2 regions of the Stenotrophomonas sp. STEN022 genome follow, and region 2 is predicted to be linked to the other one. Evidence: riboswitches for the same ligand, from Rfam matches in the RefSeq annotation. Region 2 holds a riboswitch; the other holds the start of a gene.
The links. Region 2 has a riboswitch for cobalamin ahead of btuB (TonB-dependent vitamin B12 receptor). Riboswitches for the same ligand answer to the same signal wherever they lie in the genome.
Positions count from the first base shown of each region.

Region 1: it holds a riboswitch for cobalamin, as region 2 does, so the genes downstream of both, ACVOMF_RS02210 (ribonucleoside-diphosphate reductase subunit alpha) here and btuB (TonB-dependent vitamin B12 receptor) in region 2, are expected to answer to the same signal.

Region 1 is NZ_JBRREG010000005.1:406-8,201, forward strand. It holds gene ACVOMF_RS02200 (VWA domain-containing protein) at 1-1,348, shown strand, start outside; gene ACVOMF_RS02205 (DUF2884 family protein) at 1,526-2,335, opposite strand; cobalamin riboswitch at 2,605-2,821, shown strand; gene ACVOMF_RS02210 (ribonucleoside-diphosphate reductase subunit alpha) at 3,093-5,402, shown strand; gene ACVOMF_RS02215 (ribonucleotide-diphosphate reductase subunit beta) at 5,550-6,569, shown strand; gene ACVOMF_RS02220 (acyl-CoA thioesterase) at 6,788-7,192, shown strand; gene ACVOMF_RS02225 (NAD-dependent protein deacetylase) at 7,204-7,796, shown strand, end outside.
Region 2 is NZ_JBRREG010000077.1:16,984-24,779, forward strand. It holds gene ACVOMF_RS15440 (TonB-dependent receptor plug domain-containing protein) at 1-1,345, shown strand, start outside; gene btuB (TonB-dependent vitamin B12 receptor) at 1,449-3,320, opposite strand; cobalamin riboswitch at 3,436-3,672, opposite strand; gene cobT (nicotinate-nucleotide--dimethylbenzimidazole phosphoribosyltransferase) at 3,957-5,027, shown strand; gene ACVOMF_RS15455 (histidine phosphatase family protein) at 5,024-5,611, shown strand; gene cobS (adenosylcobinamide-GDP ribazoletransferase) at 5,608-6,360, shown strand; gene ACVOMF_RS15465 (TfoX/Sxy family protein) at 6,461-6,820, opposite strand; gene ACVOMF_RS15470 (GAF domain-containing protein) at 6,817-7,299, opposite strand; gene ACVOMF_RS15475 (phasin family protein) at 7,472-7,796, opposite strand, start outside.

The DNA.
Region 1 (7,796 bases), on a different contig from region 2:
GCGCACCCGCCAGACCCAGCCCAACTTCCGTGCGCCCAGCGCTACGGTCTGCAGTGACGCGCCGGTGCTGCGCGAGGTCGCCGATCCCAGCCCGAGGCCGCAGCAGCACGACATCGCTGCGGGCGAGGTGCGCATGCGCAAGGGGGACAGCTACAGGACGGACACGAAGATGATGGCGCCCATGCCAGCACCTGCGGCGCCGCCACCTCCACCGTCGTTGGCAGTCCGCGCCGAGGCCGCAGCAGATGCCAGCTACTCTGCCGCGGAAATGCCGATGGCCTCGATCCCCACCACTGGCAGCGTGCGTCAGCAGCAGGCGCCTGTCACCGCCGGTGTCGTTGACGACAACGCCGACTTCACTGCGTTCCAGCAGTTCCTGCAGTGTCATGAAGAAGCCAACAATCTCGGCCGCGATGTCAGCGTGCGCCAGCGCCTGCAGGTGGTCGATGCACAGGGCCGGCCGGTGCCGGATGCGGAAGTGGCGGTTACCGCCCGCAACGGCGCAAGGATGTGGGCGCGTACCGATGCCGGCGGACAGGTGTGGGTACATCCGAACGCCTTCGATGACCGCGATTCGACCAGCTACCAGGTGCAGGTGCGGCGCGCCGGCAAGACCGTGACCTCGGCCCTGCAACGCGGACAGAAGAACGCCTTGCAGGTGGTGGTGGCCGATGCGCCGCTGCCGACGCGGGCCAAGCTCGACCTGGTGTTCATGGTCGACGCCACCGGCTCGATGGCCGATGAAATCGACAAGCTGCGTGACTCGCTGCAGGGCATCGTCCGCGATATCGCCCAACTGCCCTCCAACCCGGACATCTGCCTGGGGCTGGTGACCTACCGTGATCGTGGCGACGAGTACTTCGTGCGCGGCTGGGACCTCAGCAACAACGTTGCCGGCTTCCAGAAAGTGCTAGATGGTGTGCGCGCAAATGGTGGCGGCGATTACCCGGAAGCAATGAACGAGGCCTTCGACCATGCGGTACAGGCGATGAACTGGCGCGGTGCCTCGACCACCCGCCTGCTGGTGTCACTGGCCGATGCACCGCCGCACATGGATTACCCGCAGCCGCGTTACGAGCAGACCATGCTGGCCGCGCTGGGCAAGGGGATCAAAGTGTTGAGCGTGGCGGCATCCGGCCAGGACACCACCGGCGAGATCGCGCAGCGGCAGATCGCGCAGTACACCGGCGGGCGTTTCATCTTCCTCACCTACAAGGACGCCAGTGATCCCTCCAGCGGCCCGGGCAGCGAGACCGTGCATGAGGTGGAGAACTATTCGGTCGACACCCTGGACAAGCTGGTGGTGAAGCTGGTGCGCGAGGAGCTGGCGCAGCTGCCGAAGGGCTGAGCTGTGCTCCCTCCCTTTGGCGAAGCCAAGGGGAGGGTTTGGGAGGGGTAGGCTTTTGGGCCGTTTGCAGATTGCCAGCTTCCAAGGCCATGCCCTGTAGTGCCGAGCCATGCTCGGCAGGGACTTTCCCGGTAACGTCTCTGCCGAGCATGGCTCGGCACTACCGATGGCACGCTTTTACCTCGTTGGCAACGGAATGCTGTCGTCCTGGCCTTGCTCGCGCGCCGCCATCGTCGCGCCATCGCCGCTCACGCGCATCATCTGCAGTGGTTGGCCATCGAAGCGGAATTCCAGTGCCGATTGCAGCCTATCCAGCGCCTGTACCTGCGTGCACAGTGAGCGCGCGTGCTGCTCCAGGGCAGCAGCGCGCCCTTCCAGGCGTTGCTCCAGTTCGGCATCGAGTTTGTCCGCGCGCGCATCCAGCTTGTCCTCGCCACCGGTGAATACCGCCCACAGCATGCTACGGGCGATGGAGCCGCTCAGGCTCTCGGCGGCATCCTGCACCCGTGCTTCGAAACCTTCATTGAACAGGTCCTGGTCCCAGCGGCCGCGGCCGATGGTCTGTTCGACAAAGCGCTCGGCCTCCTTGCGCAACTTGCGCACTTTGCGGGAGTTGGCGTTGCCGGTGAGGCCTTCGTAAACCGAGTCCAACGTATCGAAGCTGATGCCAACGGACTCGGTGGCGATGCCGGTCACCGCCGGCATCAGCCGGCGCACGCCATCCTCCAGGGCGCGCAGCCGTTGTGCATCTTCCGCTGAGACCGTCTGCATGCGGTTGTCTATGCTCAGCTGGCCGTCGTGGAACACGATCTCGCGCATCGGCAGCGTATCGCGACGCAGCCAGATACCGCCGCCGTCGACCAGCACGTTGTAGTCGGTGGACACGCCGCATTGGTCAGCGGACAGCTCCGGCGCCTTGACCGTGCCTGCCTGGGCGACCAGCGGCAGCAGCAGGGCCAGCGAAGTGGCGATGGGCAGCAGGCGCATGGCGGCGAGCTCGTGGCAGGAGGATGCGGCCAGCTTGGCCGCTCGCGGCAAGGGCTGCGTCGGCCGGAAGTCACGCCCGGAACTTCATCAGAAATTTACGTAGTCAAGACAGGTGGTTTCCCTACAAAAAAACTCTGCAAAAGGCTTGACTGCGCACACCGTTCGAGCAGGTTCCGGTGTCCGGCCGGGGCGGCAGACAGTCCAAGCCTTGTGCCGCAAGGCTTGGCAAAGAAATACTAGATTTGGTGTTGACCCTGTAATACACCCCCACTATCTTGTGCTCCGTCGGTTCTGGCGGAATTTTCCGTCGGATTAATAGGGAAGCCGGTGATGCCTTCAAGGCTAGTCCGGCACTGCCCCGCAGCGGTAATTGGGAACGACCCCGCCAACAGCACTGAGGCACAGGCCTTGGGAAGCGGCGGAGTAGGAGAAGGCCCCCGCCTTCCTGCCCATGAGTCCGAAGACCTGCCGACAGCCACGCGATGCACACCGCGTGGTGCCGGCTGCGGTGTCTTCGAGGGGAAGACGGCTGGTGACGTGGTGCCGTGGCTGCTGCCGACCCTGGGTCGTGCGCTGTCGCGGCTGCTGCGACGCCGTCCTTCCATGCTCGCTGCTCCGTACCGGCTCTGCTTCCTGCGCGGGCAGGAGCTGCGTGCATAACGTTTGCAAGGACACCATCGTCGTGACTGCCACTCATACTGACGTCGCTCCGGCTGAAGCCGGTTTTGAACTGACCCCGCCGCCGACCGCCACCGCCATGAGCGTGACCAAGCGCAATGGCAGCACCGAGCCGGTAGACCTCAACAAGATCGTCCGCGCCATCCAGCGTTGCTGCGAAGGCCTGCACGCGGTGGACCCGATGCGGGTGGCCACGCGCACCATCTCCGGCCTGTACAACGGCGCCAGCACCCAGGAACTGGATGAGCTGTCGATCCGTACCGCCGCCCTGCTGATCGGTGAAGAGCCCGAGTACGGCCGCCTGGCCGCGCGCCTGCTGGCCAACTTCATTGCGAAGGAAGTCTCTGGCCAGGAAATCCATGCGTTCTCGCAGTCGGTCGGCCGTGGCCACGAAGTCGGCCTGATCAACGACCGCCTGCTCAACTTCGTGCAGGTCAATGCACGCAAGCTCAACGACGCGATCGATCCGGGCTACGACCTGAACTTCGATTACTTCGGCTTGCGCACGATGTATGACCGCTACCTGCTGCGGCATCCGCATTCGCGCAAGGTCATCGAAACCCCGCAGCAGTTCTTCCTGCGCATCGCCAGCGCGCTGAGCGAGGACGTGCCAGAAGCATTGGCGCTGTACCAGCGCCTGGGCAGCCTGGATTACCTGCCGTCCAGCCCGACCCTGTTCAACGCCGGCACCAGCCACGAGCAGCTGTCCTCGTGCTTCCTGCTGGACTCGCCGCAGGATTCGCTGGAATCCATCTACGACCGCTATGCCGACATCGCCCAGCTGTCCAAGTTCAGCGGTGGCATCGGCGTCAGCTACACCCGCGTGCGTTCGCGTGGCTCGCTGATCAAGTCCACCAACGGCCACTCCAACGGCATCGTGCCGTGGCTGAAGACACTGGATTCCTCGGTGGCTGCGGTCAACCAGGGCGGCAAGCGCAAGGGCGCGGCCTGCGTCTATCTGGAAACCTGGCACGCCGACATCGAGGACTTCCTCGAACTGCGCGACAACGCCGGTGATGATTCACGCCGCACCCACAACCTCAATCTGGCCAACTGGGTGCCGGACCTGTTCATGCAGCGCGTCGAGGCTGACCAGGAATGGTCGCTGTTCGATCCGCGCGTGGTGCCGGAGTTGACCGACCTGTTCGGCCCGGCCTTCGAGCAGGCCTATGTGCAGGCGGAAACCCAGGGCAAGGCGCGCAAGACCGTGTCGGCACGCAAGCTGTATTCGCGGATGATGCGCACCCTTGCTGAGACCGGCAATGGCTGGATGACGTTCAAGGACAAGTGCAACCTGGCCAGCAACCAGACCCTGCGCGCGGGCAACGTGATCCACCTGTCCAACCTGTGCACCGAGATTCTGGAGATCACCTCCAACGACGAGACCGCGGTCTGCAACCTGGGCTCGATCAACCTCGGCAACCACCTCGACGCACATGGTGATTTCGATTTCGAGAAGCTGGCCGAGACCGTGCGCCTGGCCGTGCGTCAACTCGACCGCGTCATCGACCTGAACTTCTACCCGATCGAAACCGCACGCCGCGGCAACCTGCGCTGGCGCCCGGTCGGCCTGGGCTGCATGGGCCTGCAGGACGTGTTCTTCCGCAAGCGCCTGGCCTTCGACTCAGCCGAAGCACGCACGCTGTCGACCAAGATCGCCGAGGCCATCTATTTCCACGCGCTGGAAGTGTCCTGTGAACTGGCCCAGGAACGCGGCAAGCACCCCTCGTTCAACGACACCCGCGCTGCCCACGGCGAGCTGCAGTTCGATGCGTGGAACGTGGTGCCGGACGACGTCGAGCGTTGGGACGCACTGCGCGAGCGCATCAAGCAGCACGGCCTGCGCAACTCGCTGATCATCGCGATCGCGCCGACCGCGACCATCGCCTCGATTGCCGGTTGCTATGAGTGCGTCGAGCCGCAGGTGTCCAACCTGTTCAAGCGCGAAACCCTGTCCGGCGACTTCCTGCAGATCAACCGCCACCTGGTTGCCGAGCTGAAGCAGCTGGGCCTGTGGACGCCGGAAGTGCGCGATGCGATCAAGCTCGCCGACGGTTCCATCCAGAGCCTGCAGCAGATCCCGGAAACCCTGCGGCACATCTACCGCACCGCATGGGAACTGCCGATGCGTTCGCTGATCGACATGGCCGCCGCACGCGGTGCCTATATCGACCAGTCGGCCTCGCTCAACCTGTTCATGGAAAGCCCGAACATCGGCGCGATGTCGTCCATGTACATGTACGCCTGGAAGCAAGGCATCAAGACCACGTATTACCTGCGCTCGCGTCCGGCCACCAAGATCGCCAAAACCACGGTCAGCAGCTACACCCCGGTGGAAGCCGTGGCCTGCTCGCTGGAAAACCCGGAAGCCTGCGAAGCCTGCCAGTAAAGCTCAAAGCCCCTCTCCCGCCCGCGGGAGAGGGGTTGGGGTGAGGGCGCTCTTAAAAGCACGTAGCGCCACCCCCCCAAGGAACCAACCCTCATCCGGCGCTACGCGCCACCTTCTCCCGCAGGGAGAAGGGAATGGAGACCCAAAATGTCCGACTCCCCCCGTCAAATGCTGCTCGATCCCGGTTTCGAGCTGACCCTGCGTCCGATGCGTTACCCGGACTTCTACGAGATGTACCGCAATGCGATCAAGAACACCTGGACGGTGGAGGAGATCAATTTCCAGATCGACATCACCGACCTGCACCAGAAGATGTCGCCGGCCGACCAGCACCTGATCCACCGCCTGGTTGCCTTCTTCGCCACCGGTGACTCGATCGTGTCGAACAACCTGGTGCTGAACCTGTACCAGCACCTCAACGCGCCGGAAGCGCGCATGTACCTGTCGCGCCAGCTGTACGAAGAAGCGCTGCACGTGCAGTTCTACTTGACCCTGCTGGACAACTACCTGCCGGACCCGGAAGAGCGCTTCAAGGCCTTCGCTGCAGTCGAGAACATCGATTCGATCAAGAAGAAGGCGGCGTTCTGCTTCAAGTGGATCGATGCGCTGCAGGAAACCAAGCGTCTGGAAACCCGCGACGATCGCCGCCAGTTCCTGCTCAACCAGATCTGTTTCGCTGCCTGCATCGAAGGCTTGTTCTTCTTCGCCGCGTTTGCCTACGTGTACTACTTCCGTTCGCGCGGCCTGCTGCCGGGCCTGGCTTCGGGCACCAACTGGGTATTCCGCGATGAGAGCTGCCACATGGAGTTCGCGTTCGAGTGCGTGCGCAAGATCCGCGCTGAAGAACCCGATCTGTTCGACGCGAAGATGGAGCAGGAGGTCTACCAGATGCTGGAAGAGGCCATCGACTGTGAAGTGCAGTTCGCCGAGGACGTGCTGTCCGGTGGCGTGGCCGGCATCTCCACCCGCGACATGCGTGAATACCTGCAACATTGCGCCGACAACCATTTCCTGAAGCTGGGCATGGCCAAGAAGTACAACGTGCGCAACCCGCTGCCGTTCATGGAGCTGCAGGACGTGCAGGAACTGACCAACTTCTTCGAGCGCCGCGCCTCTGCGTACCAGGTGGGCGTGCAGGGCGAAGTGGCGTTCGATATGGCGTTTTGATTTGCTCCCTCCCTTTCACCGAAAGTGAAGGGGAGGGCGCTCGTCTCCCTCCCTTGCGCGAAGCGCAGGGGAGGGTTGGGGAGGGGGGCTTTGCAGGCTTCTGAGGCTTTATCAGCTTCGCGGCTCACGCCGCTCCTACAAAAATTCCTGCAGCTGCGTACACAAGCTGCACAGCTTCGCGGGCGTATCATCTGCGCCAACTTACAGGTGATGCCTCCATGACCCCCATCGTCGAAACCAATCCGCCGGTCGAAGTCCGCATGGCGGAAATCGTGTTCCCCAACCACACCAACCATATGGGCACGCTGTTCGGCGGCCAGGCGCTGGCGTGGATGGACAAGGCGGCCTTTCTCGCCGCTGCCCGTTACTCGCGTTGCACCGTGGTCACCGCACGCTCGGACCAGGTCGATTTCAAGCTGCCGATCCGCATCGGGCAGATGGTGGAAACCATCGGCCGGGTGGTCAAGGTCGGCCGCAGTTCGATGCATGTGGAAGTCGAACTGATCGCCGAAGACCTGCACAACGGCGAACGCGCGCTCTGCACCAAGGGCACCTTCGTGATGATCGCGCTCGATGGTGAAGGTCATCCAACCACCGTGCCGACGCTGCCGGCGCAGGCCTGAGCCGCACGGTGATGACCACTTCGTCGGCACAGACTGGGCGTTTATCGCCAGCGGTAATCACCGAACTGCCGCAGTTCATTGCTGGCCATCGGCGCCTGTTCGTGGTCACCGGTGCCGGTTGCAGCACCGACTCCGGCATCCCCGACTATCGCGACAGCGATGGGCAATGGAAGCGTACGCCGCCGGTGACCTACCAGGCCTTCATGGGAGAGGAGGCGACGCGCAGGCGTTACTGGGCGCGCAGCCTGCTCGGTTGGCCGCGCTTCGGCCAGGCCCTGCCCAATGGCACGCACCGTGCGCTGGCGGCGTTGGAAGCCGATGGTCGCATCGAGCTGTTGCTGACCCAGAACGTGGATTGCCTGCATCAAGCGGCGGGCAGCCAGACCGTGATCGACCTGCATGGTCGCCTGGACCAGGTGCGCTGCATGGGTTGCGAAGCACGCAGCTCGCGCGAGTTGCTGCAACAACGACTGCTGCACGCCAACCCTGGTTGGGACGTACTGGAAGCGGGCATCGCGCCCGATGGTGATGCCGATCTGGAGGCTGATTTCTCTTCGTTCGATGTGCCTGCCTGCGAAGCATGTGGCGGCGTGTTGAAGCCGGA
Region 2 (7,796 bases):
CTATGCCTCTGGCGGCCTGTTCGACCTGCCAGGTGGTGAAGCCAAGATCGTGGTGGGTGCGGAGTACCGCAAGGAACGCAATGAGATTGGCACCATCGCCCAGTACGACCCGACCAACCCGGCCTACGATCCGACCTTGGGCACCACCCAGAGCAGCCTGACCGGCGAGTTCAGCGTCAAGGAGATCTTCAGCGAACTCAGCCTGCCGCTGTTGTCGGGTGTGACCGGTGCCGAGCGCCTGTCGCTGGAGCTGGCTGGACGCGTCTCGGACTACAGCACCGCCGGCCGCACCACGACGACGAAGGTCGGTCTGGAGTGGGCGCCGATCGACGACGTCACTTTGCGCGGTACCTACGGCAAGGCCATCCGTGCGCCCAACATCGGTGAGTTGTACACGGCGGGCAGCGTGTCGTCGGCGTGGATCTACGATCCCTGCAACGACTATGCGTTGGCCAACCGCACCAGTAGAACCAGCTACACGGCGGGCAATTGCGCGGCCATCAGCCCCAGCGATACCAGCGTCGGCAACTACTGGCAGTGGAAGGACATCGTCTATTCGGGCAACGTCAATCTGAAGCCGGAAACTGCCAAGACCACCACCTTCGGCGTGGTGCTGCGGCCGCGCTTCATCTCCAACCTGACGGTGTCGGCCGACTACTACAAGATCGACCTGCGCGGGGTGATCTCAACCCTGGACTACCAGACCATCCTCAACCGCTGCGTCGACCAGGCCAGCTTGAACAATACTTTCTGCGATCTGGTCACCCGCGATTCGGCGGGCGACATCGTCGAAGTCGCCGTACAACAGTTGAACCTGTCGCAGAGCATCGCCCGTGGCGTGGACATCAACGCCAACTGGTACCACGACCTGGGTGGTGTAGCCAGCTCCAATGCGGGCCGCATCCTGGTGGACCTCAGCTACGGCCGGACCCTGGAGCGCAAGTTTGTCGCCGACCCGTTGAACCCGAATGACGAATGGGATTACCTGACGCTGTGGGGCACGCCGAAGTGGAAGGGCACGGTACGTGCCGGTTGGTCCAATCCCAAGGCCAGTTTCTACTGGACATTGCGGCATGTGTCGAAGATGCGTGGCAGCAATACGTCCACTGCGTCGTATGAGCGCGAGTGGGCTGGCAATACCTTCTACAGCGATCTCTACGCCAGCTATCAGTTCACGCCAAAGTTCAGCGTATTCGGCGGTCTCAACAACGCGTTTGATCGCGCGCCGCCGCGTGTGCCAGGCGCGGAGGCTGGCGGTGCCGGCTTCAACCAGAGCGGCTACCAGGCGGCGGTGTATGACGTGCTGGGCCGCACCTTCAACATCGGTCTGCGCATGAAGCTTTGACGAACTTCCGCTACTGCAAACAGAACAGGGCCGACGGAATCACCGTCGGCCCTGCTTGTTTCAACGCTGGTGAAAACCGCAGCGGCGCTGCGGCTCCGCCGGCTCAGTTGGCCTTGCTGTTGTAACGCAGGGTCAGCTGGTATTCGCGGCCCGGCTGGTTGTACCAGGCAACGGTTTCGTACTCGCGGTCGAACACGTTGGCGGCCTTGGCCTGCAGGCTCCATGCATCGTTGATGGCGTATTCAACGCGCACATCCATGGTGCCGTAGCCGGCCAGACGCACGCTGTTGGCAGCGTTGTCGAAGCGGTGGCCGCTGCCTGCAGCGGTCACGCCCAGACGCAGCGGGCCGAAGTTCTTGTCCACGTCCAGACGGCCGCTGGTGCGCGCGCGGCGGGCCAGCAGGTTGTCATAGGTGGCAGCGCCGGAGGTATGGTCGCGCGGGTCGGTGAAGCTGGCCTGGGCGTTGATGTCGAAGCCGGCCAGCGACAGGTAGCCGGTCAGCTCGGCGCCGCGGATGCGGGCTTCGGCAACGTTGACCAGGTCGAAGTTGCTGTCATAGCCGATCAGCTGGTCGACGCGGGTTTCGTATGCATTGAAGGTCCAGTTCCAGTTGTCGGCGTACTGCGCGATGCCGAGGTTCAGGCTCTTGGATTCTTCCGGCTTCAGGTTCGGGTTGCTGAAGCCCGGGTAGTACAGGTCGTTGAAGGTCGGTGCCTTGAAGCCGGTGCCGGCGCTGGCGGTCAGGCGGAAGCCGTTGCCGAAGGCAAAGCCGTAGCCCAGGCTGCCGGTGGTGTGGTTGCCGAACTGCTCGTTGTCGTCATTGCGCACGCTGGCCTGCAGCGAGTGCGCGCCGAACTGGCCCTGGTATTCGGCAAACACGCCGAGGTTGTCGCGCTGGTCGATGTCGAAGGCGGTGGAACTGGTGACCTTGTCGTTCTGCCAATCAGCGCCAGCGGTGATCTGCTGGCCTTCGGCGAAGCTGAAGTCGCCCTGCACGCTGGCGGTGTCGCGGCGGGTATCGAAGGCGCTGGCGAAGCTGCGGGTACCAGTGGCAGCGTTGGCGAAGTAGTTGTCAGCCTCATCGCGGTTGCGGCCAAGCTGTGCGCTCAGACGGAAGCTATCCGATGCGGCCCAGGCGAGCTTGGCACCGTAGACCTGCTGGCGGTTGTCGGCCTCGTTGCCGCCGAAGATGCTGCCGTCGTATTCGTTGAAGCTGTCGGCGTTGAGCACATGGCCTTCCAGGCTCAGCGTGTCGGTCAGGGCGTAGCCACCGCGCACGTTGATGGAGGTGTTGCGGTAGCCATCGCGGTCCGGCTCATCGGCGAAGCAGCCGGCGCCCCAGCCAGCGGCGGTGCCGCGGCAGGCGTTGATGCCGTCGGTCTTCTGGTAGCCGCCCTGGGCCGAGATCCAGCCGCGCTCACCGCGGTTGCTGAAACCGGCGCTGACCTGGCGCAGGTTGTTGCTGCCGGCGGTGATCGCCAGGTTCTGCTGCAGGCCCTGGCCAGCGTTGCGGGTGAAGATCTGGATCACGCCGCCGATGGCCTCGGAGCCATACAGGCTCGAACGCGGGCCACGCACGATTTCAATCCGCTCGATCTGGTCAACCGGCAGGTCCTGAAGGGCGGCCATGCCGCTGGTGGCCGAGGCCACGCGCACGCCGTCCACCAGCACCAGCACCTGGTTGGAGTTGCTGCCACGCAGGAACAGCGAGGTGATCTTGCCGTTGCCGCCCTGGTTGGCGAAGTCCAGGCCGGCGCGGCCGCGCAGCAGGTCCTGCAGCGAGTTGGCCTGGCTGTGGTCGATCTGCGCACGGTCGATGACCTGCACCGGCACCACGCTGTTCTCGATGGAGATCGGGGTGCGGGTCGCGGTGACGGTGACATCGTCCAGCTCGGTCGGTGCGTTCTGCGCGGCCGCAACGCCCGGCAATGCCAGGGCAAGGGAGAGCGAAAGGGTGTGGTAAGACAGTTTCATGGAAGCTCCTGGGCCTGCACGCTCCCGCGCAGGCGGATTGGGGAGGCTGCCAGAAGAGGGAGAAGACGGAGGCGGCGCACACGGCGCTACAGCCGCCGCCATGCCCTCCGCATCGCAACCAGTCGGCTTCCGGGCCGGTCTCCGGACTCGCAGGCGAGGCGGCGTGCGCCGCTTCCGTCCAGACGCCTTCCCGTGCCGTGCACAGTGGCGCCATGTCTGGACTTGTCCTGCTTACCGTTGCGGGGGCAGTGCCGGAATGGCGACATGCTGGAGTTCCAGCAGTGCGCGGCACCGGCTTCCCGTTTCAACCGATCGGCAATGCCGGTCGGTCACCCGAAAGTGCGCGCATTCTATGCCATTGCCGCCAGCGTTGCCGGAATGGGCGGCAACGGCCGGCATAGTTCAGTGTCTGCAACCGCAGCTCAACGTAGCCCGGGTAAGCGTCAGCGCACCCGGGGAGCTCATGGCGCCGCAGGCTTGCAGCGGTGCTGCAATCTCGTTCCCCTGGTGCGCTGCGCTCACCCGGGCTACGTGTTGCATGAGTTCGATTTGATTGGGGGCGGGCGAAACAAGCCCTGCACAGCACTGTTGCCGAGTGGCTAGAATGCGCGCTGCAAACGCAGTATCGGAAGTGTCGTGACAGAAACATGGTACGGGCAGGCCTGCGGCCAGCCTTCGCAGGAATACCGGCAGCGCGCGCTGCTGCGCCAGCGCCAGCTGACCAAGCCGGAAGGCGCCCTGGGTCGTTTGGAGACATTGGCCGTTGAACTGGCTGCGCTGCAAGGCGTGGATCAGCCGGTGGCGCAGCGTGTGCCGGTGGTGGTGTTCGCAGGCGACCACGGCGTGACCGCGCAGGGCGTGTCGGCTTACCCGGCCGAAGTGACGGTGCAGATGCTGCACAACTTCGCCGGCGGCGGTGCTGCCATTGCGGTGCTGGCGCGCGAATTGGGCCTGCCACTGCACGTGTGGGATGTGGGCAGCCGCGCCACCACAGCGATTGCCGGCGTGGTCAGTGCCAAGACCCTGCGTGGTACTGCTGACTTCAGTGCAGGCCCGGCGATGTCGGCAGTCGATCTGGACGCTGCCTTCGATGCGGGTCGCCGCGCGGTGGAGGCTGCCTGTGCCGATGGTGCGGATTTGTTGGTGTTCGGCGAGATGGGCATCGGCAACACCACTGCTGCGAGTGCCATCGCTGCCGTGCTTGGCCCGTTGCCATTGGACGAGTTGGTTGGCGCCGGTACTGGCCTGGACGCGGTGCGCATGGTGCAGAAGAAGAACCTGATCGCACGTGCGCTGGGTCTGCACGGCGAGGCGATCAATGCAGCGGAGTTCCCTGCTTGCGAGGCACTGCAGCGCGTGGGTGGATTGGAAATCGCAGCGATCAGCGCGGCGATGATTGCCGCTGCGCAACGGCGCATCCCAGTGTTGGTGGATGGCTTCATTGTCTCCGCTGCGGCATTGGCCGCCGTGCGTATCAACCCGAGCGTGCGGCTGTGGTTGCTGTTCTCGCACCAGTCTGCCGAGCGTGGTCACATCCGCTTGTTGGAGGCACTGCAGGCGCAGCCGCTGCTGTCATTGGACCTGCGTCTTGGTGAAGGTTCCGGTGCCGCGCTCGCGTTGCCGCTGGTGCGCATGGCCTGCGCCCTGCACAACAGCATGGCGACGTTCGCCGAGGCAGCTGTTGCCGATCGCGGTGGCGGCCGATGATTCTTGATCTGATGCGGCACGCCTCCACCGGACGGGCCGGCCACCTCGACGGACGTACCGATCCGCCTTTGATCGAAGGTGCGATGGACACGCTGTACCGCTGCCATGCCGGCATTGGCTGGAGCCGGGTGATCACTTCACCGCGCCGGCGCGCGCTGGACACCGCGCATGCACTGGTGGCTGGCAGCAACCAGTTCTGCGAGATCCACCCGGACTGGGCCGAGCTCGACTTCGGCGATTGGGACGGGCTGCATTTTGACGAAGTTCCTGCCGAGCAGCTTGCTGGCTTCTACAGCGAACCACACGATGTGGTGCCGCCCAACGGCGAGTCCTGGCAGCAGTTCCAAGCGCGCGTTGAAGCGCAGTTGCATCGCTTGGTGGACGAAGACGATGGCGACGGCCAGCCGGTTCTGGTGGTCAGCCATGCCGGCGTGTTGCGGCTGGTGGTGTCGCGGGTTTGTGGGATGAGCCTGTCCTCGCTGTGGGCGATGCGCATCGATTACGGCACCCGTGTGCGCCTGCGTGTTGAGCGTGGCGAAGACGGCCAGTTGTGGGGTGAACTGCTGGAGTTGCGACAACCATGATTGGACGCCGCCTGATCCTTGCCATTCAGTTCCTGACCCGGCTGCCGACACCGCAGGTGCGCGACTTCCGCCAGGAAGACCTGAGCAGGTCGGCGGTGTACTACCCCTTGGTTGGCGCCATCATCGGCGTCCTGCTGGCGCTGCCGCTGTATGGCCTGTCGGATCGGCCCTGGCTGGCGGGCGCGCTGACCTTGCTGATGTGGGTGTGGGTGACCGGCGCGCTGCACCTAGATGGTCTTGGCGATGTCGCCGATGCCTTCGGTGCGGCGCATCGCAACCCGCAGCGTTTCCTGGAAGTCCTCAAAGACCCGCATATGGGCGTGTTCGGCGTGGTCACGCTGGTCATGCAGTTGCTGCTGAAGTTCGTGCTGCTGACCGAGCTCGCGGTGGGCCCGTTGTGGTTTGGCATCGTGCTGGTTCCGGCGTGGGCGCGTTGGGGCACCTTGTGGTGGAGCCAGCGCATACCGTCGCTGCATGGCGATGGCCTGGGCGAGCGTTTTTCCTGGCAGCTGCGACCGTCGGCGATGTGGCTGTGGGCAGTGGTGCTGGCCGCGATCAGCGTGGTGTTTGCATGGCCGTTGTTGCTGGCGCTGCTGCTGGTGCCGCTGGTGGCCGTGTGGTGGAAGCGCAAGCTCGGCGGCATCTCCGGCGATGGCCTGGGTGCCAGCGTGGAAGTGGTGGAGACCTTGCTGCTGCTGGCCCTGATAATCCTCGCACCGCTAGCCACCGGATTTGTGGGAGCGGCGTAAGCCGCGAAGCCACAGCTGCATCAGGAATCCTGCAGTGCGCAATCTGAGGAATGGCCAGCTTCACGGCTTACGCCGTTCCCACAAAAGCCTCTGGTGAGGCTCAATCCTCGAAGCGGATCTCGCTGGCTTCTTCTTCATCAGCTTCGGCCTGCATGTGCGTTTCATGCACCGGCCCGGCCTGTTGTCCTGCGCGTCCAGTAGGCAGGGCACCAACGGCGACTTCGTATTCGGCGACCAGCTGCTGGCGACGCGCCTCGGGTATTTCCTGCCAATGGCAGCCGACCAGCGCGCCTTCCAGCGAATACAGCAGGTTGAGGCTGGGCTTGAAGCCGGCGCGGCGCACCTTCATGAACGCTGCAACCGGGCCGATCGCACTCAGATCCTGCTCGCTGCGCAAACCGACCTGACGCAGCCAGGCTGCACTCTTGGGGCCGATGTTGCGCAGCTTGGGAGCGCTCATTGCAGCGCCTCGACAAACACCTGGGCGATGGCTTCCAGCCCCAGCTGGTCGTCGGCGTCGAAACGCGCGAGCACCGGGCTGTCGATGTCGAATACGCCAATCAACGTGCCGTTGTGGACCAGGGGCACCACCAGTTCCGAGCGCGAGGCCGAGTCGCAGGCGATATGGCCGGGGAACGCATCCACATCCTCGATGCGCTGGGTCTGGCGGCTGCTGGCAGCGGCGCCACATACGCCCTTGGACAGCGGAATGCGCACGCAGGCCGGCAAGCCCTGGAATGGGCCAACCACCAGTTCCTTGCCGTCGTAGAAGTAGAAACCCACCCAGTTGAGCTGCGGCAGCGCGTGGTAAACCAGTGCTGACAGGTTGGCAGCGTTGGCAATACGGTCGGCTTCGCCATGGACCAGAGCGCGGGCCTGGGCCAGCAGCTGGGCGTATTGTTCCGGCTTGCTGCCGGTGAGGGTGTCGGTGTTGAACATCAGGAGAGTCTAGCCGCTGCGTGGTCGTCGATTCTGCCAGCCGCTGCCGCCGAACGCAGCCAACGGCAATGGAATGCTGGATCGCAGGCAAAAAAAGACCCGGCAGCGGGAGGGAGCTACCGGGTCTGGGATTGCGCGGGGGAGGGACCGCGCAAATTCTGTTGCCTGGGTATCAGCGCGTCTTGCGCTCGGGTTTGGCCGCGAAAGGCTGACGGACCAGTGCGCCCAATGCCTCACCGGTCTTCAGGCTGAGCCCAAGCACTTCCTGGTTGGCGCTGGCCAGCCGCTGCATGTTGTCGCGTGCCAGCTGCATGCCCTTGGGCAGCAGTGCCTGCAGATCCGCGTGCGCACCAGCCTGGGCCAGTTCGTCGAAGAAGCCCGCCGCAGCGGTGGTGTTGCGTTCGAATGCACGCAGTTGCACGCCAAACACGCTTTCAGCATTTTCCAAGGCGAGCCGGTTGGCACGGTTGGCGGCAGCGGCGAGCTGCTGGGTGTAG